One region of the Isoalcanivorax pacificus W11-5 genome, then DNA from elsewhere that is predicted to be linked to it. Evidence: predicted binding sites of a transcription regulator. Region 1 holds the regulator's gene; the other holds the start of a gene.
The links. Region 1 encodes FliA, which starts transcription of late flagellar genes. Its sites were predicted from a motif close to CTAAAGTTNNNNNNNNNNCNGCCGATA; they were not measured.

Region 1 (15,111 bases):
TTTCGCCTGGCCAGCGCCGAGTACGACAGCCAGACCGTGGTCATCGTGGTGAACATCGGCGCGCGCGTGATGGGGGCGGTGGTCGACCGCGTCTCTGATGTGATGACGCTGACACCGGAGCAGATCAAGCCGGCGCCGGAGTTCGGCGTCAACCTGCCGCTGGATTACATCAACGGCCTCGGCAATCTGAAAGACCGCATGCTGGTGCTGGTGGATATCGAGAAGGTGCTGACCAGTGAAGAAATGGCCCTGGTGGATGAAGTCAGCGAATAACCTGGTGTGTTGACGGGGTGCCAGAATCATCCCGTTAAAGGAGAGAGACAGCATGCGCAACAATCAGCCGGTCAGCGGTCGCGAATACCCTTTGCGCGATGACCATTTCCTGATTTCCCGGACCGACCTGAAAGGCCGTATCACCTACGCCAATCCGGCGTTCGTGGAAGTCAGTGGTTTCAGCCGGGAAGAACTGCTCGGTGCCCCGCACAATATTGTCCGCCATCCGGACATGCCGGTGCAGGCGTTCGGCAACCTCTGGTCGACCATTGCCGCCGGGCATACCTGGATGGGCGTGATCCGCAACCGGCGCAGGAATGGCGATCATTACTGGGTGCGCTCGCACGTCACGCCGGTGGTCGAAGGCGGCCGTACCACCGGCTATGTCTCCGTGCGGCTGAAAGCCTCGGCGGCGGAAATCCGCGACGCCGAACGCGACTACGCACTGCTGCGCGAAGGCCGCGGCCGGCATCTGGTGCTGCATCGTGGTGAAGTGCGCCAGCGCGGGCTCACCGGCATGCTGCGCCGCTTTAACCGGCGCGCGCTGGAAGTGCGTCTGGCGGGGCTCGCGCTGGTGTCCTGCACGCTGCTCGGTGTATCCACCGGCATTGGCCTGTACGGCCTGTGGCAATCGGGCGAGGCACTGAGCCGCCCGCTGCTGGTGGCGCACGGCGCGGTCATGGTAGTGGGCCTGCTGCTGATGATCGGCCTGTGCGTGCGGCTGACCCGGCAACTGTTGCGGCCGGTCAGCGACGCGGTGCAATTCACGCTGCAGATCGCCGCCGGCAACCTCGGCGCCCGCCTGGCCGGTGAGGCACATCACGGCAACAACCGCTTGCGCCGGGCACTGGACGTCATGCGTCGCAGCCTGGCCAGCATCGTCGGTGATGTGAACGAAGGGCTGGATGTGGTGGCGCCGGCGGCGCGCAGTATTGCCGAGGGCAACGAAGACCTGTCGTCGCGTTCCGAGCAGCAGGCGGCGTCGCTGCAACAGACCGCCGCCAGTATGGAGCAGATCACCACCACCGTGCGGCAGAACGCCGACAATGCCCGCCAGGCCAGTTTGCTGGCGTCCGAGGCGGCGACCACGGTGGCTGGCAGTCGTGAGGTGATGGGGCAGGTGGTGGACACCATGGGCCGCATCACCACCAGTTCGGAAAAAATGTCGGTGATCATCGATGCCATCGACAACATCGCTTTCCAGACCAACATCCTGGCGCTGAATGCGTCGGTGGAGGCCGCCCGCGCCGGCGAACAGGGGCGCGGCTTTGCCGTGGTGGCCGGGGAAGTGCGCAGCCTCGCCGGGCGCTCGGCGGAAGCCGCGCGGGAGATCCGCGAGCTGATCGCCCGCTCCGGGGAGGAAATCGATGCCGGTGCACAACTGGTGCGCCGTGCCGAGGGCACCATGGAAGGGGTGGTCAGTTCGGTCACACGGGTGAACGACATCATCGGCGAGATCAGCGCCGCGTCGGAGGAACAGAGCACCGGCATCAGCCAGGTCAACCGCGCCATTACACAGATGGATGAAGTGACACGGCAGAACGCCGAACGGGTCGGCGCCTCGGCCCGGGCAGCCAGCGCCCTGCAGGAACGCGTCGGTATTCTCGGCGGCGCCATGGGGGTGTTCCGGCTGGAGAGTGAACCGGCGCCGCCCCCGGCACGACGCACCCCCACGCTGACAGTGATCAACGCGACGGCGGAGAAAGCCTCTTGAGCAACGCCCCGCCGGATGCATCGACAGGTGCCTTTGCCGGCCTGCTGGAACGCGATCTGCTGCTGACCGACGCGGACTTTACCCGCGTCAGCCAGCTGATCTATCAGCGCGCCGGCATCGTGCTGGCGCCGCACAAGCGCGACATGGTCTACAGCCGGCTTGGGCGGCGCGTGCGCAGCCTGGGGCTGACCCGTTTCAGCGACTACCTGACGCGGCTGGAGCTGCACGGCAATGCCACCGAATGGACTGCGTTCACCAATGCACTGACCACCAACCTGACGTCGTTTTTTCGCGAGGCGTATCACTTCCCGCTGCTGGCGCAGCACGTCACCGGGCGACGTGGTCCGGTGCGGGTCTGGAGCGCGGCGGCGAGCACCGGCGAGGAAGTCTGGTCGATCGCCATCACGCTGCTGGAAACCCTCGGGCCGCAGGCGGACATCGAAGTCGTGGGCACCGATATCGACACCGAGGCCCTGCGCCGCGCGCGGGCAGGCATCTATCCGCAGGAATTGCTGCGCGACATGGACAAGGGCCGGCTGAAGCGGTTCTTCCTCAAGGGCGCCGGGCAGCACAGCGGCTTTGTCAGGGTCAGGCCGGAACTGACGGCGCGGGTACGCTTCGGCGAACTGAATCTGGTGGCGCCGGCGTGGCAGGACATCGAGCCGTTTGATGCCATCTTCTGTCGCAACGTGATGATCTATTTCGACCGCACCACCCAGGCTCGCGTGCTGGACCGGCTGGCCGCCTGCCTGAAACCGGACGGGCTGTTGTTTGCTGGCCATTCGGAGAATTTTTCCCAGATCAGCACGCGCTTCCGGCTGCGCGGGCAGACCGTTTACACCCTGAGCTAAAGCAGGCGTGACGATGGCCGATAAACCTGTCAACAGGGATCGCAGGCGTGTGCTGCGGCATAACGGGAGAGCGTCTTGAGCGGCAACAGAATCCGGGTGCTGTGCGTGGATGATTCAGCGCTGATCCGCGACCTGCTGAGCCAGATCATCAACAGTCATCCGGACATGGAAGTGGTGGCCGTGGCGCCGGACCCGCTGGTGGCGCGTGACCTGATCAAGCGACACAACCCGGATGTGCTGACGCTGGATGTGGAAATGCCGCGCATGGGCGGGCTGGATTTTCTCGAACGCCTGATGCGGCTGCGGCCGATGCCGGTACTGATGCTGTCGTCGCTGACCAGCGCCGGTTCCGACGTGACGCTCAAGGCGCTGGAGCTGGGCGCGCTGGATTTCATTGAAAAGCCGACACTCGGTGTACGCGACGGCATGTTCGAGTACAGCGCACTGATTGCCGCCAAGATCCGCATGGCAGCGCGCGCGCAGCCGCGCCGCATCGAACCGGCGAAACAGGCCCCCGGCGCGCTGGCGGCGCTGGCGGTGTCGAGTGAAAAACTGGTGGTGCTTGGCGCTTCCACCGGCGGCACCGAGGCGATTCGCGAAGTGTTGCAGCCGCTGCCGGCGAATGCGCCCGGCATCCTGATTGCGCAACACATGCCCGGTGGCTTTACGCGCTCGTTCGCGCAACGGCTGGATGGGCTGTGCCGCATCCGGGTGAAGGAGGGCGAGCATGGTGAACGGGTGCTGCCGGGCCATGCCTATATTGCGCCGGGCGATGCGCACATGACACTCGGGCGCAGTGGCACCCACTACGTGGTGCAGCTGGATGACGGCCCACCGGTGAACCGGCATCGCCCGTCGGTGGACGTGCTGTTTGAATCCGCTGCGCGATTGTCGCGGGACAACACCATCGGCGTGCTGCTCACCGGCATGGGCAAGGACGGTGCGCGCGGCTTGCTGGCGCTGCGCGAGACCGGGGCCAGCACGCTGGCACAGGATCAGCAGACATCGCTGGTGTTCGGCATGCCGCGCGAGGCCATCGCACTCGGCGCTGCCAGCGAAGTGGTGGCGCTGGGAGACGTCGCCGAACGCCTGCTGGCACTGGCGACACGCACCACACGCGGCACGCGAGCGCATGCTGTAACGGGGCCTGCTGACAGGCCAACGCATAACCGGAACCAGGGAAACCCGCATGATGACTTTACTGCGTAACCTGAACATACGCACCGCCATGGCCGGAGTGTTGATCTGCTGCGCGCTGCTGATCGGCGCACTGGCGGTACTGAGATCGGTGAACAACGCCTCCACCGAGCAATCGATGGACGTGCTGGACAGCGTCAACGTGCAACAGCTCAACGAGATCAACCGCGCCCAACTGCTGCTGGCGCGGGCGCGGCTGAGCATGGACATGGCGGCCAGTTACCTTGAGCGCGAGATGAACAGCCAGGCGCACGATCTGCTGCGCCGGGTGGAAGGGCTGGTCGGTCAGTCGCGCGCGCATTTCGAAACCTTCCTCGCGGTGCCGAAAGAAGCGGAAGGCAAGGCGCTCGCTGATGACCTGGCGATGAATTACAGCGAACTGGTGACGCTGCTGCTGGAGCGGCGTGCATCACTGGAAAAGGAAGACCTCTACGGCTTCTTTGAACTGGGTATCAGCATGGCCGCCATGGACGAGATTCTGGAAGACAGCAATCAGCGCTTTGTCGACCACGCCTCCCAGGTGGTGGACATGGAGCTGGCTCGCTTTGACCAGCAGATGGCGCTGTTCCAGCGCATCGGTATCGCCGTGCTGGTGGTGACTGCTCTGGTGCTGGTGCTGATCTACCTGATGCTGCGCAAAGTGGTGATCCTGCCATTGGGGGATGCGGTGGAGCATCTCAACCGGCTGGCCGATGCCGACATGTCCCAGGATATCCGCGTGCCCGGGCGCAACGAGATCGGCACGCTGTTTGCCGCCATGCGCAAGTTGCAGGACAGCCTGTCCGGCATCGTCTACGACGTGCGCACCGGCAGCGGCGCGGTGTTCACCGGCGCGGCGGAAATCGCCAAGGGCAATGCGGACCTGTCCTCGCGCACGGAAGAACAGGCGGCCTCGCTGGAAGAAACCGCTGCCAGCATGGAGCAGTTGACCGCCACCGTACGGCAGAACGCGGAAAACGCCAGCCAGGCCAGCAACCTGGCCAGCGAAGCCTCCGGCACCGCCGTGCGTGGCGGCGAGGCGATGCAGAAAGTGATCAGCACCATGTCCGGGATTTCCGAGTCCTCGAAAAAGGTGGCCGAGATCACGCGCATGATCGATTCGATTGCGTTCCAGACCAACATCCTGGCGCTGAACGCGTCGGTGGAAGCCGCGCGGGCCGGCGAGCAGGGCCGTGGCTTTGCTGTGGTGGCCGGTGAAGTGCGCAACCTGGCCGGCAGCAGTGCGGACGCGGCGCGCGAGATCAAGCAACTGATCGAACAGTCGGTCGTGCAGGTGGATCAGGGCTCGGTGCTGGTGCAACAGGCCGGCAAGACCATGGACGAGGTGGTGGCGGCGGTGAAGCGCGTCACCGACATCATGGACGAAATTTCCTCTGCTTCCCGCGAGCAGAGCGGTGGCATCGAGCAGGTCAGTCAGGCGGTCAGCCAGATGGACGAAGTCACCCAGCAGAACGCAGCGCTGGTGCAGCAGGCCATGGCCGCCGCCGCGTCGCTGGAGGAACAGGCACGGCATCTTGAACAGGCGGTGTCGGTGTTCCGGCTGCGCCAGGGCGAGGAGCAATACAGGCCGGCGCTGAATGCTGTCGAGAGCGGGCAGGACGATGAGCCGGCACCGCCACTGCTGACACTGGAGACGCCGGCCTACGATGACAGTGTGGCGCCGGCGCCGCCTGCCGGCCGGCGCACCTCACGCCGTGAACCGGTCACCACCGAAGACGACTGGGAAGAATTCTGATGGCGCCTGTTGCGCCACCGGCAACCGCGCGCCCTGCGCACAGTGATTGAGAGACCGCGATGATAGACAAGGACATGAGCATTCTGGTGGTGGACGATTTCCCCACCATGCGCCGCATTGTACGCAGCCTGCTGAAAGAGCTGGGTTTCAATAATGTCGATGAAGCTGAAGACGGCCAGGAAGCGTTGAGCCGGCTGCGCAGCGGCAGCTTCGAGTTCGTGTTGTCGGACTGGAACATGCCGAACCTGGATGGCCTGGAGATGCTCAAGCAGATGCGCGCCGATGCCGCGCTGAAAGACCTGCCGGTGCTGATGATCACTGCCGAGGCGAAGAAGGAAAACATCATTGCCGCCGCCCAGGCCGGCGCCAATGGTTATATCGTCAAACCCTTCACGGCGGTGACGCTGGAAGAAAAGCTCAACAAGATTTTCCAGAAGTTGGGCAAGTAGGCCATCGGTGCCGGCAGGAGAGACCGTTATGAGTGGTGAAGCGCATTCCATGACCGCAGCGGAACAGGGCGGTTCCGATGAACTGATGCAGCGTATCGGCGCGCTTACCCGCATGTTGCGGCAGAGCATGCGTGAGCTGGGCCTGAACAAGGAAGTGGAAAAAGCAGCGGCGGCGATTCCTGATGCGCGCGCGCGGCTGGACTATGTTGCCTCGATGACCCGCCAGGCCGCTGAGCGTTCGCTCAATGCCATCGACCGGGCCCGGCCGCTGCAGGACGAGATGGAAACCACCGCCGCTGCATTGGAAGTGCGCTGGGCCGAGTGGTTTGCGGCACCGGACGCGCTGGATGATGCCAGAGAGCTGGTGCAGCAGACGCGCGCCTTTCTCGGTGCCGTGCCGGCCTCCACCCGCGCCACCAGCCAGGAACTGCTGGAGATCATGATGGCGCAGGATTTTCAGGATCTGACCGGGCAGGTGATCCAGAAAATGATGGAGGTGATCCAGGAAGTGGAGCACCAGCTCATGCAGGTGCTGCTGGAAGCCATACCCGAGGGCGAGGAACGCGAAGACATGCAGCGCCGCCTGCGCCAGCAGTGGGCCTCCGATGCGTCGCGCAACCAGGACTCACTGAAGAACGGTCCGGCCATCCAGCCTGGCGGCGACGACATCGTCAGCAGCCAGGACCAGGTGGATGATCTGCTCGACGAACTCGGCTTCTGAATCCTCGGCTTCTGAATTTGAGGCGCCTTCGTTTAAAGCGGCAATAAGCCCCTTTCCGAGCCGCCTTATCCGGCAATTGGCCCCCGGCGCGCTGCACCACAATGGTCCCATGCCATTGTGTGCCACGACCGGGTTGCCATGTCTGACGAAACCAGCGATCAGGAAAAGACCGAACAGGCCACCCCGCGACGCCTGGACAAGGCGCGTGAGGAAGGCCAGGTGGTGCGTTCGCGTGAACTGACCACGTTTCTGTTGCTCGCCGGCGGGGTGGGCGGCCTGTGGGCCATGAGTGGCGTGTTGTATGGCCAGCTTGGCCGGGTGATGGAACAGGCCTTCCTGTTCGGACGCCCGCAGGCGCTGGAACCGCGCGTGATGCTGGTGCGGGCTGGTGAGCTGGGCGAGTTGACACTGTGGTCGCTGCTGCCGTTCCTGCTGCTGATGGCGGTGCTGGCGCTGGTGGCGCCGATGCTGCTCGGTGGCTGGATGATTTCCGCCAAGGCGCTCGCGCCGCAGGCATCAAAACTCAATCCCCTGAAAGGCCTGAAACGGCTTTTTTCCTCGCAGTCGCTGGCCGAACTGGGCAAGGCAATTGCCAAGTCCGCGCTGGTCGGGGGCGTGGCGGTGTGGTTCCTGATGACACACCGTGGCGAATTCATGGCGCTGATGGACCAGCCGGTGCAACAGGCACTGGCCAGTGCCCTGCGGCTGGCGGCGACGGCCTGCGCACTGATGGTGCTGACGCTGGTGGTGGTGGTGCTGATTGATGTGCCCTACCAGCTCTGGAGCCACGCGAAAAAACTGCGCATGAGCCGCGAGGAAATCCGTCGCGAGCACAAGGAATCCGAAGGCGATCCGCACGTCAAGGCACGTATCCGCTCGCAACAGCAGGCGATGGCGCGCAACCGCATGATGAGCCGCATCCCCGAGGCGGATGTGATCGTCACCAACCCGACCCACTATGCCGTGGCGCTGCGTTACGAAGAACAGCGCATGGGCGCGCCGCGCGTGGTCGCCAAAGGTGCGGACGCCATTGCCGCCCGTATCCGGGAGCTGGGCAGCGAGCACGGTGTGCCGTTGCTGGAGGCGCCGCCGCTGGCGCGCGCCCTGTACCGGCACGTGGATCTGGAGCAGGAAATTCCCGGCGCGCTGTACACCGCCGTGGCGGAAGTGCTGGTCTGGGCCATGCGGCTGCGGCGTGGTGAACAGCCGGCGCGGCCAGCGCAGCTGCCGGTGCCGGTGGAACTCGATCCGCAGGGAGCCGGCGCATGAAGGGGCTGGGTGTCGCCACCGCCGGCCAGTGGTTCGCCGATGGCCGTGCGAAACTGCTCGCCGGACCGGTGCTCATTCTGCTGGTCCTGAGCATGATGATCCTGCCATTGCCACCGCTGGCACTGGATCTGTTTTTCACCTTCAACATCGCGCTCGCGGTGATGGTGCTGCTGGTGGCGATGTTCACCCGCGACACGCTGGAATTCGCATCATTTCCTACCGTATTGCTGTTCACGACCCTGCTGCGCCTGTCGCTGAACGTGGCCTCGACCCGCGTGGTGCTGATGGAAGGCCACCAGGGCGGCGATGCGGCCGGCAAGGTGATCGAGGCGTTCGGGCATTTCCTGGTGGGTGGCAATTTCGCCGTCGGCCTGGCGGTGTTTCTGATTCTGGTGGTGATCAACTTCATGGTGATCACCAAGGGCGCCGGCCGCATCGCCGAAGTGGGCGCGCGTTTCATGCTCGACGCCATGCCCGGCAAACAGATGGCGATCGATGCCGACCTCAATGCCGGCCTGATCGGTGAGGAAGACGCCCGCACACGGCGCGCCAACGTGGCCCGCGAAGCGGATTTCTACGGCTCGATGGACGGTGCCAGCAAGTTTGTGCGCGGCGATGCCGTGGCCGGGCTGGTGATCATGGTGGTGAACATTATTGGCGGCCTGCTGATCGGCATGCTGCAACACGATATGTCGTTCGGTGACGCCGGCCGGACCTATGTGATCCTCACCATCGGCGATGGTCTGGTGGCGCAGATTCCGGCGCTGGTGATTTCCACCGCCGCCGGCGTCACGGTGTCGCGGGTGAATACCGACCAGGACGTTGGCCAGCAGATGATCGACCAGTTGCTGGTCAATCCGCGCGTGCTGGCGCTGGCCGCCGGCGTCATGGGCCTGCTCGGCATGGTGCCGGGCATGCCGAATCTGGTGTTCCTGTTTTTCACGGCGGTGCTGGGCGCGCTGGCCTGGTGGTTGTCACGGCGTGCACTGGAAGCACAGATCGCCGGGCAGATGACGGCACCGGAGCCGGCCACACAGGAAGCACCGGAAGCCAGCTGGGACGACGTGCAACTGGTGGACACGCTGGGCCTGGAAGTGGGCCACCGGCTGATCCCGCTGGTGGACTATCGCCAGCACGGTGAACTGCTCGGGCGTATCAAGAGTGTGCGCAAGAAATTCGCGCAGGAAGTCGGCTTCCTGCCGCCGGTGGTGCATATCCGCGACAACCTGGAACTCGGCCCGAACAGTTATGTGATCACGCTCAAGGGCGCGGAAATCGGGCGCGGCGATGCCTACCCGGGCAAATGGCTGGCGATTGATCCCGGCCAGCTTGCCGGCGAAGTGCCGGGCACGCCCACGCAGGACCCGGCCTTCGGCCTGCCGGCGGTGTGGATCGAGGCGGCACTGCGCGAACAGGCGCAGGTGTACGGCTACACGGTGGTCGATGCCAGCACCGTGGTGGCGACCCATCTCAATCATCTGCTGCACCGCTACGCCAGCGACATGCTCGGCCGCCAGGAAGTGCAGCAGTTGCTGGACAAGCTCGGCGAACAGAACAAGGCACTGGTCGAGGATGTGGTGCCGAAAGCCCTGTCGTTGCCGTTACTGCAACGGTTGCTGCAGCAACTGCTCGACGAGGATGTGCCGATCCGCGACATGCGCAGCATTCTCGACACGCTGGCCGCCCAGGCCGGCACCCCGGAGCTGGAAACGCTGGTGGCGCAGGTGCGCGTGGCGCTCGGCCGGGCGATCACGCATCAATGGTTCCCGGGCCGCGAGGCGCTGCATGTGATCGGGCTGGATGCCGGCCTGGAACAGGTGCTCAGCCAGGCGCTGCACGGCAACGGCGCGCTGGAACCGGGGCTGGCAGACACCTTGCTGGAACAGGTGGGCGCAGCGTTGTCGCGCCAGGAAGCCGCCGGCGAACCGCCGGTCCTGGTGGTGCAGCACGAACTGCGACCGCTGCTGGCGCATTTCCTGCGCCGGCGGCTGCGTCATCTGGTGGTGATGTCGCAGCACGAAATTCCCGATGACCGTGTGCTGCGTGTGACACAGCTTGCCGGGATGGCGGCGTGAGGCACCTGCTGTGCGGTGCGTTGCTGTGGAGTGTCGCCCTCGCGCCGGCGGCCGGCACGCTGCCGCCGGGCAGCTGGGTGGCGAGTGCCCCGGCGCTCACGGTGGCGGTGGGCGGGCGCGGTTATCACAGCGCGGCGTTGCGGCCGCGCAATATCGCGCTGGTGCGCGGCGGCGAGATTGTCAGCGTGCGCTGGCGCTACGACGCCGCGCCCAGGGTGCGTGGCTGGGTCTGCCATGGTGCGCAGGCCGAGCGCTGCGTGGCGCTCGACGGGCCACGTGGTCATACGCGCGCGTTTGCCGGCGCCGCTGCCAGCGGGCCGTTCTTCTTTCGCTTTGAAGTGCCGCGGGGCACCGCCCGTGCCGAACCGGTGCAGGCGCTGCAACTGATCGTGAATTTTCGCTGACGCAGGCTGCGGCGGCGGAACGGCATCGCGGCCCGCATGGCCGCGACAACAATAAAAGGGGGGACATTCCCCGGGGTAACACGCTGCCCCGTGGTGGCCGCACACCGTGGCGCCGGGGCGCATGCCGCTGAGGAACGAGGATGTATACGGCACAGGGCAAGATAGACCAGGACCTGCTGCTTGAGCAGCATTTCCCGGCAGTGAGACGACAGGCACTGGCGCTGCAGGTGAAACTGCCGGCGAGCATTGAACTGGATGACCTGATCCAGGCCGGCATGGTCGGCCTGCTGGACGCGTTGCGGCGTTTTGATCCCCAGGCGGGCGCCAGTTTCGCCACGTTTGCCAGCCAGCGCATTCGTGGCGCCATGATCGACGAACTGCGCAGCCGCGACTGGCTGCCACGCAGTGTGCGACGCAACGCGCGGCAACTGGACCAGTGCATCCACGCGCTGGAACAACGCCTGGGACGTGCACCGCAGGAGCGGGAAATCGCCAGCGCCATGGGCATGTCGCTGGCGGATTACCGGCAATTGCTCAACGACACCAACAACGGCCAGCTGCTGCCGTTCGAGGACATCGTGGCCGAATGGGGAGAGCCGGAAGCCGGCAGCGATGGCCCGCCGTCGCCGTTCAATGCACTACAGGATGACGAACAGCGGCAGCGCCTGAAACGCGCCATCGACGCCCTGCCGGAGCGGGAAAAACTGCTGATCGCGTTGTATTACCAGGAAGAGCTCAACCTGAAGGAAATCGGGGCGGTGCTGGGCGTGACGGAATCGCGCGTGTGCCAGTTGCACGGTCAGGCAGTGAGCCGGTTGCGGGCGCGGCTGTCGGAGTAGGCGGGTGGGGCAGTGCATCCCGCCAGCCCCTGCAATGCTGCACGTCCACACACCATCACGGTACCAGTCCCCGCGCATGCCACTGCCGCCGCATCGCATCGCCACGGTGATATTCAAACAGCCAGCGCTGATGCGGCGATGTGCTCAGGTTCAGGTAGTCCACCCGCACCGGTTGCAGCGTCAGTAATGCAAAACAGTCCGGCAAGTGTGCCGGCGGTGTGCTGTCGGGCCCGTGGTAACCGGGCGGCAGCGGTGTGCCGGGCGCCGGGCCGGTGAACAGCACTTTGCCGGTGTCCGGCAACGCCTCCCATATCTCTTCGCGCAATGATGATCCCTGCTCGGCACCGGTCAGGGTCACGGTCCCGCGCAGGCGAAACTGTTCGCTGCGGGCCGGCAGGTACCAGCAGGCCTCGGCCTGTTCATGGCGGCGCAGGCCGCGCACTTTGTGGCTGCGCAGGTCGGTGGTGGCGACCAGGGTGCCGGTGTCCGGCAGCCAGCGCCGGCAGACCAGTGTGCGGCAGGTGACGTCGCCGCTGTCACTGAGGGTAGCCAGCTGGATATAACGGGCGCTGTGGTGCGGATTGTGCGCCAGCGCATCGCTGAGCAGCGCTGGCCAGTCGGGTGTGGACGGCATCGGATGCTCCATGCGGGCCAGAGAGGTGTGTTGCCAGCCTAGCCGTTGGCGGGTATTCGTCGCAATGAGGCACCGAGCATGTCCAGCGTGTAGCGCACCAGATCGGCCGGCGATTGTCCGCTGGGCAGGCTCGGGTTCGGCGGCTGGCGGGTGAGCATGATCACGCCGTGCAGGGCGCCGCGCAGGTACATGGCGGTCTGTTCCGGGTCGTTGATGCGCTGCGGATCGAGGCTGCCGTCGGCCAGCCCGCGCTGGATGGTGGCGGTCATGATATCCATGATTTCGCCCGAGCAGACTTCCAGCGGGGTGTCGTCATTGCCGTGGGTGAGGCTGGGCCATTCGCTGGCGGCGCGGGTGAGCAGATCGAAATAGTCCGGCTGTTCCAGCGAGAAGGCATAGTAGGCGCGGCCCATGGCGTTGATCTGCTCGCCGCCGGTGAGCCCGCTGGCGGCCAGTTCGCGGAAGCGGCAACGCAGGTTTTCTGCGGCACGCAACATGATCGCTTCGAGCATCGCCACTTTGTCGCGGAAGTAGACATACAGCAGGCCACGGCTGAGCTGCGCCTCGCGGGCGATGTCGTCCATGGTCGAGCGCTCGATGCCCTTGTCGAAGAACACCCGTTCGGCGGCATCAAGGATGCTGTCGCGACGCTCCTGTTTTTCCTGTTCCCGGCGTGCCCGCACGCTCATCTTGTGATCTCGCAGGTAGTAGTACTTGTGTTCAGGTTTGCGTATAACGCAGCCTGCCCCGGGGTGAAAGTGCACCAGTAAAGCGGGCATGCTAGCGTTTTGATAGCTCATTGACAAAATGTCAATAAATGACAATATGTCACGGAAGTGCCGGAGGTGCCACTGTTTCGCCTGGCCATGACCTCCGGCCGGCTTGTTTCAGGTTCCGCTGATCGATCACGGTTCATAACAGTACGCGCTCTCTCAGGGGCGCCCCGCAGGGGGTTGGAAGTATGCGCAGGATTCAGGCAAGGCACTGGGGCTGGCTGGTCCCGGTGGCGGCAGTAGTGGCCATCATGGTGGCCTGCAGTGGCCGCGAGGCGCAGGTCGAGGTGCGTCCGGTAACGGTGCGCACGGCGCCAGTGCTGGCGGGTGAGGACCTGGCGCCGTTGCGGTTTGCCGGGGTGGTCCGGGCGCGGCAGCGTGCCGAGCTCACCTTTCAGGTCAGCGGCACCCTGCACGAGCGGCCGGCGGAGATCGGCCAGCCGGTGGTGGCCGGTGACCTGATGGCCCGTTTGCGTAATCCGCAATTGATCCCGGCACGGGATTCTGCCCGTGCCCGCATTCGCGAAACCGATGCCCAGCTGCGCCAGGCCGAGCAGGAATACCAGCGCGCGGTGACGCTGCGTGAGCGCGGCGTGCTGTCGGAACAGGACCTGGAGCAGTTGCTGGCCCGGCGCGATGCGCTGGAGGCAGGGCGGGCCACCGCCCAGGCGGCACTGGCCGAGGCGGATCAGCTGCTACGCGAGAGTGAACTGCGTGCGCCGTTCGCGGGCACGGTGGAAGCGGTGCTGGCGGAGCCGGGTGAATTTGTGGCCGCCGGGCAACCGGTGCTGCGGCTGTCCTCGGCGCTGGGCCTGGAAGTGGAAGTGCGTATCCCGGAAATCCTGCGCACAAGCCTGAAGCCGGGCGACAGGCTGACGGTGTGGCGGGTGATGGAACGTGGCAGTGAACCGCTTACCGGTGTGGTGACAGAAATCGGTCGCGGCTCGCGTCGCGGTGAATTGTATCCGCTGGTGGTGTCGCTGGATGATCCGTCGCTGGCACCGGGGGTGTCGGTAGAAGTGGGCGTGCCGCGCGGCCGCCGCGAGGCGCTGGCGTTGCCGGTGCTGGCGGTGTTCCGTTCGTCCGAAGGCCCGGCGGTGTTCCGCGTGCGTGACAACATTGCCGAGCGTGTGCCGGTGACAGTGCTGCAACTGGCCGGCGAGCAGGTGCTGGTCAGTGGCGAGGCGCTGTCCGCTGACGATCAGGTGGTGTATGCCGGCCTGACACGGCTGGTATCCGGTGACCGGGTGACCGTGATTGGGCAGGTGGCCGCGAGTGATCAGGTGGGCACGATGGATCAGCTGGAGAGCTCGCAGTGATTGATTTCCTGCTGCGCCGCCAGCGTCTGCTCGGTCTGGTGGTGGTGATGATGTCGCTGGTGGGGCTGGCGGCCTATTTCAATATGGCGCGCCAGGAAGACCCGAGCTTCCCGCACCGCGCCGGACTGCTTACGGTGCAATACCCCGGCGCCACCGCCGAGGCGGTGGAGAGGCTGGTGTTGCGCCCGCTGGAAGAAGAGCTGTTGCAGGTGGAGGAGATCAACCACATCAACAGCAACGCGCGCGAAGGCTTTGCCGTGGTGCGCATCATGCAGCTCGACAAGATCTACGACACCACGGCGGCCTGGGACCGGGTGCGCCAGGCGATGGAGCGGGCGCGCCTGCAATTCCCCGATGGCGTCGGCCAGATGGTGCTGGATGACCGCATCATCGACACCCCGGCGGTGGTGCTGGCGCTCGGTGGCTCGGCCTCGGTGGCGGAACTGTCGCGCCAGGCAGAGCGCCTGAAAGACCGGCTGCTGGATATTCCGTTCCTGTCCCGCATTGAAATAGAAGGCCAGGCTGACGAGCAGATCACCATCGCTGTGGACGACGCAGAGCTGCATCGTATCGGCCTGACGCCGCAGCAGCTTGGCAACCTGATCGCGCAGCGTAACCAGGTGGTGCCTGGCGGCTTTGTCGTCGCCGGGGGCAAGCGGCTGTCGGTGCTGGCCAACAGCGAATTCCTGAACATCGATGAACTGCGCATGACGCAAGTGCCGCTGGCCGATGGCAGCACCGTGCCGCTGGCTGCCATTGCCGAGGTCTGGCGCGGGCCGCGAGAGCCGCTGCAGGCGGAAACCTGGTACGACGGCGAACGTGTGGTGCTGCTGAGCCTTTATGCCCAGCGCGGCCAGG
Region 2 (15,111 bases), 2.0 Mb from region 1:
GTCGGGTCGCGGGTGGCCTGCACCGGCGCGGGCAGCGCCTTGCGGTCGATCTTGCCGTTGCTGTTCAGCGGCAGCGTGTCGAGCAGCATGATCTGTGTCGGCACCATGTAGTCCGGCAGTGTGTCGGCCAGCGCGCTGCGTAACGCCGTGGCGGTGTCATGCCTGCCCGGCTGCAACGACACATAGCCGAGCAGTTGCGTGCCGGCAACAGCATTGCGCGCCACCACCACGGCTTCGCGCACGGCGGGCAGCGCCAGCAGTGCGGCTTCGATTTCGCCCAGTTCAATGCGGAAGCCACGCACCTTGATCTGGTGATCAATGCGTCCGAGGTATTCGATCTCGCCGTCACGGCGCCAGCGCACCAGATCGCCGGTGCGGTACAGCCGCTCGCCCTGGGTGGCCAGTGGATCGGCAATAAAGCGCTCGGCGGTGAGCGCGGCACGGCGCCAGTAACACTGCGCCAGGGCGATGCCGCCGAGGCACAGCTCGCCCGGCACGCCCGTCGGCACCGGCGCGCCGTCGGCGTCCAGTATGCGCGTGATGACATTCGCCAGCGGCCGCCCGATCGGTACGCTGGCGCTGCCGTCTTCCAGGCAGTCGTGCCAGGTGACTTCGATGGCCGCTTCGGTGGGGCCGTACAGGTTCAGCAGCGACACCTGTGGCAGCGCACGCAGCGTGCGGCTGCGCAGTTCCGCGCTGAGTGCCTCGCCGCTGCAGATGACCCGTTTCAGACTGTCGCACGCGTGGATGCCCGGCTCGCCCAGAAACATCTGCAACATCGAGGGTACGAAATGAATCGTGGTGACCTGGTGCTGCCGGATCAGCGCCACCAGCCGCGCCGGGTCACGGTGTTCACCCGGCCCGGCCAGGGCCAGCCGCGCACCGGTGGTCAGCGGCCAGAAAAATTCCCAGAAGGAAATATCAAAACTGAACGGGGTTTTCTGCAGCACCGTGTCACCCGCCCCGATGGGCTGGTGGCCCTGCCCCCAGACCAGCCGGTTGCAGAGCGCGCGGTGGCTGTTGGCGGCGCCCTTGGGCTGGCCGGTGGAGCCGGAGGTGTAGATCAGGTAGATCAGGTGTTCGCCGGTCAGGGGCACTGCCGGATTGTCCGCCGGCATGTGGCCGGTCGGGTAGTCGGCCGGTGTCATGATACGCAGGCCGTCCGGTGTCGGCAGTGTGTCGCGCAGCGCGGGCTGGGTCAGCAGCAATGACAGGCCGCTGTCGTCCATCATGTAGCGCAGCCGCTGCGCCGGATAGTCCGGGTCCAGCGGCACGTAGGCGGCGCCGGTTTTCATCACCGCCAGCAGGCTGATGACCAGTTCCAGGGAGCGATGCATGGCGATGCCGACGCGCTGCGCCGGGCCGATGCCATCGCGGACCAGGGCATGCGCCAGCCGGTTCGCGGCACGGTTCAGCTCGGTATAACTGAGGCGCTCTTCCCCCATCACCACCGCCTCGGCGTCCGGGGTGCGCGCACATTGTGCTTCAAAAAGATGATGTACGCAGTCACCCGGAACAGACGTGACCGGGCCTTCGCTCAGCGTGTGCAGGTGTTGTTGCCCGGCCGCGTCCAGCCACGGCAGCTGCCGCACGGTCTGTGCGGGGTTCTCGGCAAACGCCGCCAGCAGGCGCAGGTAGTGCTCGCCAAACTGCGCCATGGTGTCGGCATGGAACAGGGAGTCGGCATAGATCAGGTTGGCGAGCAGGGCGCCGTCGCGGCGGTGAATATCCAGCGTCAGTTCAAACTGTGTCTGCTGTTGCAGCTGTGTGAAATGGCTGAGTGTCAGCGGCTCGCCACGCACCGACTGCCAGGCGGGCAGGTGCTCATGCTGGTAGTTGCACAGCACCTGCACCAGCGGCGTGTGGCTGAGGCTGCGTTCCGGTTGCAGCGCGTCCACCAGATGGTCGAACGGCAATTGCTGATGTTGCTGCGCTCCTTTTACCGCCTCGCCCGCGCGGGACAACAGGCTCGCCAGGGTGTCGTCGCTGTGTATCCGGTTGGGCATGACCAGCGTGTTGACGAAGAAGCCCATCAGCGGCGCGGCCTCACGTTGCAGCCGCCCGGAAACCGGCACGCCGACACGAATATGCGGCTGGCCGGTGTAGCGCGACAGCAGCAACTGGAACGCCGCCAGCATCAGGGTGAACAGCGTGACGCCGGCCGCCGCCGCGCGCTGGCGCAATCGCTGGTGCAAGGCGGCGTCGATGGCCAGCGCCCGTTGCGCGGCAGGCCAGCTCATCACCGGCTGGCGTGGCGCATCGGTCGGCAATGCCAGCACCGGATGGCTATCGCCCAGCTGCGCACGCCACCAAGCGAGTTGTTGCGCCGCAGCGTCGCTGTGCAGCCATTGCCGTTGCGCGTGCACGATATCCGTGTAGTGCATCGACAGGGCGGGCAGTGTCGTGTCCACGCCGCCGGCACGGTAATGGCGGGAGAGTTCTTTCAGCATCACCTGGATCGAGATGCCGTCGGTGATGATGTGGTGCTTCACCACCAGCAGGCGATACTGTTCGTCGGCCACGCGTGCCAGCGCAAAACGTCGCAGCGGGCCGCGTTCGAGGTTGAACGGGGTCGCGTCCAGTTCGCGCAGCACACGCCAGGCGGCCGACTCGCGCTCTGCGGCAGGCAGGTGGCGCAGGTCCGTCACCGGCAGCGGTACATCATCGCCGGGCGCTGACACCCACTGCATCGGTTCGCCGTCGTCGTTGACGCGAAACACCGTGCGCAGGGTGGCGTGCCGCTGCACCAGCGCGTTGAAGGCGCGGTGCAGTGCCGGCACATCCAGTACGCCGTTGAAGGTCAGCATGCCGCTGACGTGGTAGGCGGTGCTGTGCGGTTGCAGGTGCCAGAGCAGCCATTGGCGTTGCTGGGCAGGCGACAGCGGAAAGCAGGTTTCGGCGGCGTGTGTCATGACATCTCCCTGCAGGTTCAGGCGCCGGCGGCACGTGCGTCGCTGGCGGATTCGGCCATCGCCACCACCACTTTGCGCGGCCCGGAAAACGGTGTGCGGGCGTGGGCAGCGAGCATGTTGTCGAGCATCAGCACGTCGCCGTCGTGCCAGGGAAAGATCACCGTTTCCTCGGCCAGCACGGCGCGCACCTGATCGAACACGGCGTCTTCAATGGCGCTGCCGTCGGCGTAAAACACATTGCGTGGCAAGTCTTCCGGCGGCAGCAGTTCCTGCAGTGATTCGCGCACTTCCGGTGGCAGGTTGGAGACATGAAACAGATGACCCTGGTTGAACCAGACCGGCTCGCCGGTACGCGGATGCACGGCGGTACCCTGGCAATGCTGTTCGGTGCGCAGGCCGCCGTCGTCTTTCCATTGCCAGCGGATGCCGGCGCGCCGGCAGTAGGCTTCCACGGCACGCGGGTTTGTGGTGCCGAACACATCCTGCCATGGCACATCGAAGTCGCCGTAGTTGCGCACGTACAGCAAACCTTCCTCGAAACGTGTGCGCAGCGCGTCCGGCATGCGGCGGTAAATGGCGCGGCTGTCGGCGATCGGTGTTTCGCCGCCCTGCGGCGCGGCAGTGACGCAGTGGAACCAGATTTTCATCGGCCATTCGCGCGTGTAGGCCTGCTCGTTGTGCAACGGGATATGCTGGTGCGCCGGGTACTCGGTCGAGGTGTAGATACCGGACGACACGGCCGTGCGCGGCGTGGAGGCAAATTCATAACTCAGCAGCGGGTGCCCGAAGGCGGCGGCGAAGCGGCGAAAATCCTCCACCGACGGCACCTCAAAACCACGCAGCAGGACACCGCCGATACGAGGCAGCAGCGCGTCGATATCGCCACGCAAACGGGAAAAGGCCTGCAGCAGGGGTTCACCGGGTTGCGCCGGCTCGATCATCACCGGCAGTTCTGAACCGGCGGGGGCGGTGCTGCGGTAGGGTTGCATTAACGGCTCCTTGTCTGGCGTGCTCAGCCCTGTGCCTGCCAGGCCAGCGCAGCGTGGTATCCGTCTGGCGACGGCAGCCGCCAGGCGCGTGGCGCGTTTTCCTGTGCAGGGGGGGTAATGCGGTAGGCGTGACCGTCGCGGGCCAGCACCGACCAGGCCGGCAGCTCACCGTGCAGGCCTTCGCCGCGCGCTTTCAGCAACGCTTCTTTCACCACCCAGCGTTCGGTAAAACAGAGCGCATCAATGGCCGCCTGTTCGGCGGGCGAATACACCTGTGCTGCCAGTGCGCGTTCCGCGTCCTGCGACACCTGACCTTCCACATCCACGCCCACCGGGCCATGCCAGGACAGTGCAATCAGCAGGATGTCGCCGGCGTGGCTGACGTTGAATTCCGGCGCGCCCGGCTCGCGCAATACCGGCTTGCCCTGCGGCAGCGTGTCGATGCGCAGACAATCCGGGCGGCTGCCCGGGCAGGCCTCCGCCAGCAATCGCCGCAGCGCAGCACGACCACGCACGGCACGGCAGCGGTCGGCGTTGTGCCGGAAGCGCAGCGCGCGGCGGCGTTCGCCCGCACTGAGCACGGCCCAGTCGGCGGTCGGGATCGGTTGCGCCAGATGCAGTGGCACCTGCCAGACGCGAATGCCCGACGGCACCGTGTCAGGAAGCGGCAACGGCAGCATGCGCCACCTCCGGGAAGTACCGCGCCAGGCCATCACGCAGGCAGGCCAGCACGGCCGCTTCCTGTTCGCGGATAAAGAAATGCCCGCCGTCAAACCAGCGCAGCGAAAAATCCGCCCGGGTGTGTTCGCGCCAGGCCTGCTGGCTGGCGTCGCGGATCGTGTCACGGCGGCCCGCCAGCACCTGCAATGGCACCGGCAGCGGAAACACGTTCTGGCAAGAAAAACTGGCGCAGACGCGATAATCGGCGCGCAAGGTATTGAGGGTCATGCGCAGCAGTTCGTCGCTGGCAAACACGTCCGGCGGCGTGCCGCCGTGCTGGTGCAGCGCGCGGATCAGGGCCGCGTCGTCTTCCTGCCCGAAGTCTTCCTGCCCCAAGATCTCGCGCTCACGACACTGCGGTGCCGGGCTGCCGGAGACAAACAGCGCGCCCGGCAACGGCAGGCCACCGGCGCGCTGCTGTTGTGCCAGGGCAAACGCCAGCAAGGCACCCATGCTGTGGCCAAACAACGCATAGCGCCCCTGCATGGCCGCGCGCTGCTCGGCACCCAGTTGCGCGGCCAGCTGCGAAAAATCTTCCACGAATGCGTCGTTCAGGCGCATGCCCCGCCCCGGCAGTTCCACCGGCAGCAGCCGCACGGTGGACGGCAGGTGGCGCCGCCAGCGCAGGTACATGCTGGCGCTGGCGCCGGCACAGGGCAGGCACAGCAGTGTGACCGGCGCGTTGCTCATGCCTGGCCGGCCGCCTGCTCGTCCATCCACTGGCGCAGCGACAGCGGGCGCATATCGGTCCAGGTCTGTTCGATGTAGTCGAGGCAGTGCTGGCGTGCACCGCTGACGCCGGTGTCGCGCCAGCCGCCGGGAATGCTTTTCCAGGCCGGCCACAGGGAATATTGCTCTTCATGGTTCACCAGGACGCGGAACTCGCCGTCCTCGCGGTCAAAACAACTGGTCATGGCATCGCCCTCGCAATGGGATTGGCGGCCGGTGGGGCCGGGGGTCTCATTGGGGTGACGAGTGGGGAGGGGGGAAGTTTAAGAGAGAAGGTCGGACGTCGGGCGCTAGAAGACAAGAAGGTCGGACGTCGGACGTCTGACGTCGGACGTCGGACGCTAAAAGACAAAAAGAAAGAAACCGACCGTATGCGTGGCGGAGAAAGAAGTGTCTTTTGTTTTAGCGTCAGACGTCAGACGTCAGACGTCCGACGCTAAAAGATAAAAAAAGAAACCGGCCGGATAGTGTGGAGGGGAAAGAAGGGTTTTTTGTTTAGCGTCCGACGTCCGACATCAGACCTCCCCCTCCCCCGGCAACATCCCCGTCAACAGCCACACGCGCCGTGCCTCCTGATACGCCTTCTGGTGCGCAGGTGCAGCAGCCAGCCAGTCGTGCAGTGTGCGCTGGTCGCTGGCATCGAGTGCGCCCTGCTCATGTTCGCGCATGACCCAGTCCATGGCCTGTTCCCAGGCGGGGTCGCGGTCTGCCATGTCGGTTGTCGTTGTTGTGCCTCGCATCGCCTGCTCCGCCGGCAGCCTTCACCAACGGCCGAGTGTAACAAACGCCTGCAAAAGAAGCAGGCGCCGCTGACACGCCTTACCCAAAGCGCGGGAGGGTCCCGCCGATGCCGGTGATGCCAGCCAGGCTGTTGACCAGCAGCCTGTGCTGACGGCCTGATCGGGCCGCCGGCCACGTCAGCCGCAGTAAGCGATTGATTTTGGTACCCATCGTTGCGGCCTCGTGTCGCTACTCGCCGTACAGCGCGGCGCGGCAGTGGGTCAGTGCATCGCGGATCATGAAGTTCACCAGGGTGGTGGAAACACCCAGCTGCGCCGCGATCTCGCGCTGGGTTTCGCCACCGATGCGGTACATTTCAAACGCCCGCCGGGTCCGCTCGGGCAATTGCGCCATGGCCTGGGCCAGCAGTTCCAGATCCTGGCGGCTGATGGCGATCACCTCCGGTGTCGCCGTGGGCGCGGCGACGTGCTCGCCCTCTTCTTCGCAGGCAAACACGCCGGACTCGAACGCATTGCGCCGGTGACGGTCAATGGCCAGGTTGCGCACCACCTGAAAGGCGTAGGCCATGGGCCGGCGCACCTCCAGCGCGGCATCGGTTTCGATGATTTTCAGATAGGCATCGTGCACGACGTCATCGGCGCGTTCACGGTTGCCCAGGATCTTCATCGCCGCATGACACAGGCGCGTGCGATGCGTGACGAAGATATGTTCCAGTTCGGCGCGCTGTTCACTTGTCTGCACAGACACGGGCCTCCTGCCCCCAAGGTTTGCTCAAAATGCAACCACCCTAAAATAAGAACGATTATCATTTTCGCAAGGCCCGGTCTTGTCAATGCTGGCACAATGGATTTCAGCAGAAATTCTTTTCAGCCGGCGTATCGACGCATAACGCGTGTGGGCATAGCGTGTTTTTGTTGTGATGTGTTTGGCTTTTCTGTGGCTTTCGGGAACGCGCGTGCCGCGTCACCGGTATCACGGATGATGAAAAAACACGTTCATTTATGTGGGTATGACCAGCCACCGACACGCGGGACAGACATCAGTATTCCTGGCGCGCTGCGTCAGTGATCCGGCATCGCAACCAGGATCAGCGATGCCGGTTTGCCGGTGTCGGGGTGCAGGGGTTCGCGGGTGGCCAGCAGTCGCAGGCCACTGTCACGCAGCAGCGCCAGCCAGCCGGACAGCGTACGGAAATACCAGGGCGCGGCCTCGGCAAAACCACTGCCACAGCCCTGCCAGGACCCTTCGCGCCAGCCGTCCTGGTACGGCAGTTCGCCACAGGCCATCAGCGGATGCAGTGTCTGGATCACCACATGACCGGCGGGCACCAGCAATGCCGGCAGCGCGCTCAGCGCAGCGGCCACATCGGCATCACCGATCAGGGCGAAATTGCTCACCACCAGATCAAGCGGCGGCAACCGTTGCGGTCCTTCGCTGGCCAGTTGCCGGTAATCCAGCACCTGAAAGGTCGCACCGCCTGCGGCGCGTGCCGCGTCGACCAGTGAGGCCACTGCATCAACGCCGAACAAGCGCAGCGCCCGGTCCGGCGCTTGCGAGGCCAGCGCGCGGCAGAGCCAGCCTTCACCGCAGCCCAGGTCCAGCAGGGTGCCCCCATGGGGCGCCCACGACAGCACTGTCTGCACGATGGCATCGTCCGTCACCAGCGTGCGGCTGGCGATGCGGCCTTCACGCACGGCGTCGGTCCACGGCAGCGCATTCTGTTGCCATGCCGCCAGCACACGCTCATCACTGAAAGGTTCGGTCACAAGGCTCCCTTTTCTGCTTTTGCTTTTGCACGGCCGGATCCGCGCCTGGCAAGGCATGCCTCTCCGAAGGGTGGATAGCGCATTCGCCCAAGCCTGCCGCTCGCCTTTCAACAAACACCAGGCAAGTCGATATACTATGCACCGACTTTCCATGACAGGAGCCACCATGTCACGCCATTTTGAGCAGGCACCGGGGTTGTGCGAGCAGCCGGATACCGCCACCGCCGCCTTTCGTTTTACCCAGACCATGCTGCGCATCAAGGCCCCTGAGCCGAGCCTGGATTTCTACACCCGCGTGCTCGGCATGCGTCTGGTGCGCAAGCTGGATTTTCCGGAGATGTCGTTCACGCTGTTCTTCCTCGGCTGCCTGGATGACCAGACCGCCCAGGCCATCCCGCGCGACGCCCACGCTCGCAGCACCTGGACGTTCGGCCGTGAAGCGCTGCTGGAACTGACGCACAACTGGGGCACCGAGGACGACGCTGGCTTCAGCTATCACAACGGCAATCAGGAGCCCCGTGGTTTTGGCCATATCGGCATCACCGTGCCGGATATCTACGCCGCCTGCGAACGCTTCGAAAAACTCGGGGTGAAATTCGTGAAGAAGCCCGACGAGGGCAAGATGAGAGGCGTGGCGTTTATCCAGGACCCGGACGGCTACTGGGTGGAGATCATCCAGGCCGACATGATGGAGAAGCAGGCCCGGCAGCAGGACTGAGGACCGGCGTGGAGGACATCAGCGGAAGATGTCCTCCGGGGTGGTGGCGTCCAGTACGCGATCAGTCCATTTTTCCAGCGTGTCGATATCCGCGCTCTGGATGTGTTCCAGTATTTCCGGGGCCATTTCGCCAAAGCGCCTGGCCAGCAGCCTGGACAGGATCAGCCGGGCTTCGGCCGAACGGCCTTCCACCAGCCCTTCTTGCCGGCCTTTCTCCATGCCCTTCGCCAAGCCTCTTTCTTCATACTCCCGATACCACTGCTGCACTCTCTCAGCCAGCATGTCATCCACCTCCTGTAACGCCTGCATCGCCGGGATCGGCACGCCTGGCAGGCGGGCCGGCAACAGCACACGCCTGAGCCACTCGGTAAAACTGCGGCGCAGGCCGGCCTGCTGCTGCGAGTGCAGCCAGTCTATCAGAAGCCGCAGCACCTGCTGAACATCCGCCGCCTCGCGGCTGTTCTCGAGCCGGAACAACGCAGCCACCAGATTACGCAAGGGCGCCAGTTCATGCTCCTGAAACGTTCCCTCGTCCAGCAGCAGATACCGCATCGCGGGCCGATAGGCCGCCAGTTGGTGTGTCACCGGGTGGATCAGTTCCGCCACCTCGGTGGCGGCCTGCCAGCGCCGGGAGCCGTTATACAGCACCAGCGGCAGCACGGGTGGCAGCAGGCCGCCCGCTTCCAGTTGACCGGTCCGGATAAGGTCCTGATACAGCAGCGCGACATAGGCCATGATGCGCACTGCCATATAGGGATCGACGGTGGACTGGAATTCCAGCAGCAGATAAACGTAAATCCATTGCGGCCCGCACCGCACCCGCCAGACGACATCGTCGCAGCGGCTGCGCAGGTCATCGGTGACATAGTTTCCGCTGACTTTTTCCAGCGAGTCCATGTCCAGTAACGCCACCCAATCCTGGGCGACGAAGCCAGTCAGCAGATCGCGCACCATTTCCGGATGCGAAAACAACTGACGGTAGCCGCTATCGTGATCGTCCATGATCCGCCCGTCCGTCTGATACGGCAGGCAGTATGACAAGGCTCCCGCCAGACGCGCTGTGGGTCATGACGGAAAACGGTGTAAGCCTGTCGCCATGCCACGACAGGGAAACGGCTTACAGTGTGTCAGTCCGCCGCGCATAGCGTGCCGCGATCACCGCGCACACCATCAACTGTATCTGGTGAAAGATCATCAGCGGCAACAGCATGGCGCCCACAGAACCGGAGGCAAACAGGACCTGCGCCATCGGCACGCCGGTGGCGAGGCTTTTTTTCGAGCCGCCGAACACGATGGTGATTTCATCTTCCTTGTTGAAACCGAACAGCCGCGCCAGCCAGGTACTCAGGCCAAGCACCAGGGCCAGTACAATGCAGCAGACCACCACCAGACCGATCAGCGCCGGCCACGGCACCTGGTGCCAGAGCCCTTCCAGCACCGCGTCACCAAAGGCGGTGTAGACCACCAGCAGAATCGACGACTGGTCCACATAGCGCAGCCAGGCACTGTTGCGCGCCACCCAGGCGCCGATCCAGCGCCGCGCCACCTGGCCGGCAATAAAGGGCACCAGCAGTTGCAGCACGATTTTCTGGATTGCGTCCAGTGTGGAACCGGCCTCGCCCTGGGTATCCAGCAACAGTTTCACCAGCAGTGGGGTCAGGAAAATACCGAGCAGGCTGGACGCCGAGGCACTGCAAATGGCCGCCGGCACATTGCCGCGCGCCAGGGAAGTGAATGCAATTGCCGATTGCACCGTGGCCGGCAGGGCGCACATGTACAGCAGGCCCAGGTACAACTCCGGGGTCACCAGGGGCGACAGCACCGGTTTCAGTGCCAGGCCCAGCAGTGGAAACAACACAAAGGTCAGCGAAAACACCAGCAGGTGCAGGCGCCAGTGCATGGCGCCGGCAAGGATGGCCTGGCGCGACAGCTTGGCACCGTGCAGGAAGAACAGCAGCGCGATGGCCGCCATGGTGATCCACTCGAAGGCCACGCCCACCTGTCCCTGTGCCGGCAGCACCGAGGCCAGGACCACGGTGACAATCAGTGCGAGGGTGAAGTTATCAGGGACAAAACGGGACAACGGCAGTGACATGGAGACTGACCTGGACAGGACGGGGAGCGGATAGGGGTACTTTAGCCGGGTGGGAGGTGAGTGGCCAGTGTGGGGAAGGGTCGGACGTCTGACGTCGGACGCTAAAAGAAAAGGCAAAAAGGGAGCTGGAGAGTAATTGCCTGGGTTTCGCTCCCTGTTTTTTTGGCGTCCGACGTCAGACGTCCGACGTCCGACCGCCCTTCACACCCCCTCGACCTGCCGGGCCGTCGTCCTCAGCGCTGTCTCAAACACCTGCCTGCGCCGGGCCGGATCCATCATGTTGAAGCCGATGGCGCGCAGGTCATCCGCTTGCGGCTCCAGCCGGATGACGCGAATGCCGGAGTGTTCGAGAGCCGCCACTTCACGATCGACGATGGCCGTCATGTAGCGCCGCACCCGCCGCTCGATTTTTGCCAGCGGCGAACGTGGCGCGTCCGGGTGACGCGAGGCCATCGGCGCCAGCACCACGGCTTCGCGGACGCCGGTGCCCAGCAGCATGTCCGCCGACACCGGCGAGGCGATACCGCCATCCAGATACGTGCGGCCCTGCCATCGCACAGGCGGACACCAGCCGGGCACGGCATAGGACGCACAGACAGCCAGATTGAGCGGCATGCGCGGAGAGTCGTCACGACCCAGCGCGACACGCTCGCCGCTGTCGCGGTCCACCACCATCATCCAGGCATTCGGGTGTGGCGCCCATTCACCGGCGGGCACCACGCTGTCGATCAGATCCATAAAGGGCGTCACGTCCGCGCGGCCGCGAGGCAGTGCCCCCACCAGCGCGGTCAGCGGCGCGACTTCGCGACGCAGCCCCCGGCGCAACAGCGGCAGGCCGGTAAACGAGGCACCGGGCAATGGCGGCAAGGCGCCGCCGGTGGCCGTGTCGTGGTCCCAGAGACACTCCGGCGCCTCGCCACGCTGGCTGGCCAGCAACCGCGATACCGGCATCCCCGCCGCCAGCAAGGCGGCCAGCACGGCGCCCGCCGAGGTGCCGATCAGGATATCGGCGCTGCGCGCGTCCCAGCCGAGTTGCTGCTCCAGGCTGGCCAGGGCGGCAATCGACCAGGCACCGCCGGCGACGCCGCCACAGCCCAGCACCAGCGCGCGTTTGTCAGACGACAGCGACATCGTTGACCTCCAGCACGTCCGGGACCACGTCATAACTTTCCAGATCGAACTGCGACAACAACCGGCGCATGGTCACCGTGCTCCAGGGAAAGCCGGTACTGTTTTTGCCGTTGGCGTCGATGTAATAGCTGGAACAGCCGCCGGTGTTCCAGACCGTGCCGGCCAGCGCGGCCTGCACCCGTGCATTGTATTTTTGCTGCGCGGCAGCACGCACTTCCACCCTTGCCAGCCGGTGCTCGCGCATCGCCGCCAGCGCGGACATGGCATACCGGATCTGCGATTCGATGACGATAAACGCCGAGTTGTGGCCAATGGCGAGGTTCGGCCCGAGCACCAGAAACAGGTTCGGGAAACCATGGATGGTGGTGCCGCGATAGGCCTCCGGGCTGCCGGCCCAGAGGCCGGCCAGCGTGTCGCCACCGACACCCCGCACACGCTGTGCAATGGGCTGGTCGGTGACATGAAAACCTGTGCCCAGAATAATGGTGTCCACCGCACGTTCGCTGCCGTCATCCGCCACGATCACGTTGCCACGGATTTCCCGCACACCGGTGGCGAACACTTCCACATTCGGCTGCGCCAGTGCCGGGTAATAATTGTTCGAGAGCAGTACCCGCTTGCAGCCGAGCGTGTAATCCGGTGTGACTTTTTCGCGCAGCGCCGGGTCCTTGATCGCCATGCGGAGATGCGCCCGCGCCAGGCGCTCCACCTGTTTCAGCATGGCCGGTTTGCGAAAACCGATGCCGAAAGTTTCAAAGCCGGTATAGAGCAACCCGCGCAGCAATTGCTTGATACCGGGCAGCCCCAGCAGGCCGGTTTGCACGGCATTCAGCGTGCTGTCCGGTTTCGGCAGTATCCATTGCGGGGTGCGCTGGTAAACCTTCAGCTGCGCCACCTGCGGCTGGATTTCCGGCACGAACTGGATCGCGGAGGCACCGGTGCCGATCACGGCCACGCGCTCGCCGCGCAGGTCATGGTCGTGATCCCAGCGCGAGGAATGAAATACCTTGCCGGGAAAATCGGCCAGGCCCGGCAGGTCCGGCATGATCGGCTCGTGCAGGTAGCCGGTGCAGGAGATAACCACCCGCGCCCGGTATTCACCGCGCACCGTGCGCACCCGCCAGGCACATTGCGCCTCATCCCAGGCAGCCTCTTCGAGTTCCTCGCCAAAGCGGATGTAGCGCTGCACATCGTGGCGCGCGGCGGTGTCGCGCACATAGTGCAGAATTTCCTGTTGCCCGGCGAACAGCCGGCTCCAGTCCGGCTTCTGCGCAAAGGAGTAGGAATACAGTGCCGACGGCACGTCGCAGGCGCAGCCGGGATAGGTGTTGTCGCGCCAGGTGCCGCCCAGGCTGTCGGCCTTTTCCAGCACGGCAAAATTGTCCACGCCCTGTTCGCGCAGGCGGATGGCGGCGCCGATGCCGCTGATACCGGCGCCGATCACCAATACGTCAAATAAGTGTGCAGTCATGACAAACCCTGTTTCGAACCACGGGAAGACAGCGCGTTGATGCGCTGCGTGTAACCGGCGCGGGCGCGCTCGTCGATCTGTTCCAGAATGCGGCGGTCGCCGAACAGGCGCCGCACGCTGCGCAGCAGCCTCGACGGCGCCACGCCTTGCAGCGGCGCCACCGCCGCCAGGTAACGCGGCACGGTGACTTCCGGCAGGCGCTCCACCAGCGCGTCGAACACCGCGTCCGCGACCTGCTCCGGCGACGCCGTCGGCACGCCGCGCCCGGCCTGCTCGGTGCCGGACGCCAGTTCGGTGGTCACTTTGGCCGGCATCACGGTGGTGAACTGCACACCGCTGTCGCGGTATTCCTCACGCAGCGTCTCGGTGAAGCCGACCACCGCGAACTTGGTGCCGCAGTACACCGCCAGCCCCGGCACGGCCAGCTTGCCGGCCATGGAGGCGACGTTCACCACCTGGCCGTGCCCGCGCGCGAGCATGCCCGGCAGGGCCAGCTTGCAGCCGTGCACCACGCCACGGAAATTGATGTCGATCTGGGTGTCGCTGAGGTCGTCGTCCTCGGCCAGAAAATCCCCGGCGGGCATGATGCCGGCGTTGTTGATCAGCACATCCAGCGGTCCCAGTGCCCGCTCGGTGGCGTCCAGAAAGGCCCGGAACGCCCCCCGGTCGCGCACATCCAGCGGCAGGCCCACGCCGTTCAGTGTGGCGGCGGCCTGCTCCGCCAGGACCACGTCGATATCGCCGAGGCTGACCTTGGCCCCCGCCTGGCTGAGCCGCCGGGCAATGGCCAGGCCGATGCCCCGCCCGCCGCCGGTGATGGCCACCACCTTTCCTTTCAATGTGTTACGCGTCATGGTGTCTCCTTGCACTGCAACCGTGACATTGGCCGATGATTCTATCCGGCCACCGGGCGGCGCGTGATGCGGACGGGCGCCAGGTTGCTTATCATCAGGGGCCATCCGCCAGCCGAAGCCATCCCTTGCGCGATTTCCAGCACCAACCGTCCATCCCCATCGCCTACCTGCAGCTGCTGGTGGAGATCCTCGGCGAGCGCGGCATCAGCGCCGCGCAACTGCTGCACGAACAGCCGCTGGACCCGGCCCTGCTGGACGACAGCCAGGCGCGCATGTCGCCGCTGCAATGGACCCGGCTGGTGCTGCGTGCCCAGGCGCTGACCGATGACCCCGGCCTGGGTTACGAGTACGGCCTGCGCATGCGCCCCACCGTGCACGGTGTGCTCGGCTACGCCGCCATGAGCAGCGCCAGCCTGCGCCAGGCACAGGAAATCTCGGCGCGCTACAACCGGCTGCGACAGGCGGGTTTCAGTTTCGAATTTCATGAAGACGGTGACGTGGGGTATCTGTCGCTGATCCAGCGGCAACCGATCCCGGTGGCGCGCGCCTTCTTTATCGAGAACATCCTGCTCGGCCTGGCCGGGGCCACCGCCGTGCTGCTGGGCCGCACGCTGGCGGAACTGCCCGATCTGGAAATCTGGTTCGACATGCCCGAGCCGCCCTATTACGCCGCCTGGGCCGCGCGGCTGCCGACACTGCGTTTCAACCAGCGCGGCAACCTGTTGCGCCTGCCGGCGCATTATCTGTCGCTGCGCCCGGTGCTGGCCGATCCGCTCGCCTCGCAGCAGGCCATTGCCCTGTGCGAGCGGGAACTGGCGCTGGCCGCCGGGCAGGACAGCGATATCATCGCCCACGTACGCGCCGCGCTGGTGCCGCAGGACGGCGGTGGCTACCCGACACTGGCCGCCCTTTGCGCACCGCTGCATATCAGCAGCCGCACCTTGAAACGCCGGCTGCAACAACAGGGCACCTCGTACCTGCTGTT

Region 2: S7S_RS05290 (MbtH family protein) is a predicted target of FliA. The motif match lies at 5,591-5,617, and genes of this name have one in related genera.

Annotation. Positions count from the first base shown of each region.
Region 1 covers NZ_CP004387.1:3,274,669-3,289,779, reverse strand. Annotated here, with positions in the region: gene S7S_RS14690 (chemotaxis protein CheW) at 1-273, shown strand, start outside; gene S7S_RS14685 (methyl-accepting chemotaxis protein) at 326-1,987, shown strand; gene S7S_RS14680 (CheR family methyltransferase) at 1,984-2,838, shown strand; gene S7S_RS14675 (protein-glutamate methylesterase/protein-glutamine glutaminase) at 2,914-4,047, shown strand; gene S7S_RS20135 (methyl-accepting chemotaxis protein) at 4,028-5,770, shown strand; gene cheY (chemotaxis response regulator CheY) at 5,830-6,219, shown strand; gene cheZ (protein phosphatase CheZ) at 6,248-6,940, shown strand; gene flhB (flagellar biosynthesis protein FlhB) at 7,079-8,209, shown strand; gene flhA (flagellar biosynthesis protein FlhA) at 8,206-10,284, shown strand; gene S7S_RS14645 (flagellar protein FlhE) at 10,281-10,688, shown strand; gene S7S_RS14640 (RNA polymerase sigma factor FliA) at 10,829-11,527, shown strand; gene S7S_RS18930 (pyridoxamine 5'-phosphate oxidase family protein) at 11,583-12,161, opposite strand; gene S7S_RS14630 (TetR/AcrR family transcriptional regulator) at 12,200-12,850, opposite strand; gene S7S_RS14625 (efflux RND transporter periplasmic adaptor subunit) at 13,123-14,253, shown strand; gene S7S_RS14620 (efflux RND transporter permease subunit) at 14,250-15,111, shown strand, end outside.
Region 2 covers NZ_CP004387.1:1,147,403-1,162,513, reverse strand. Annotated here, with positions in the region: gene S7S_RS05310 (non-ribosomal peptide synthetase) at 1-2,912, opposite strand, end outside; gene S7S_RS05305 (TauD/TfdA family dioxygenase) at 2,930-3,901, opposite strand; gene S7S_RS05300 (4'-phosphopantetheinyl transferase family protein) at 3,925-4,581, opposite strand; gene S7S_RS05295 (thioesterase II family protein) at 4,559-5,311, opposite strand; gene S7S_RS05290 (MbtH family protein) at 5,308-5,535, opposite strand; gene S7S_RS05285 (FecR/PupR family sigma factor regulator) at 5,866-6,063, opposite strand; gene S7S_RS05280 (RNA polymerase factor sigma-70) at 6,320-6,832, opposite strand; gene S7S_RS05275 (class I SAM-dependent methyltransferase) at 7,153-7,857, opposite strand; gene gloA (lactoylglutathione lyase) at 8,024-8,575, shown strand; gene S7S_RS05265 (Rpn family recombination-promoting nuclease/putative transposase) at 8,594-9,577, opposite strand; gene S7S_RS05260 (bile acid:sodium symporter family protein) at 9,693-10,670, opposite strand; gene S7S_RS05255 (patatin-like phospholipase family protein) at 10,872-11,801, opposite strand; gene S7S_RS05250 (flavin-containing monooxygenase) at 11,785-13,272, opposite strand; gene S7S_RS05245 (SDR family oxidoreductase) at 13,269-14,126, opposite strand; gene S7S_RS05240 (AraC family transcriptional regulator) at 14,252-15,111, shown strand, end outside.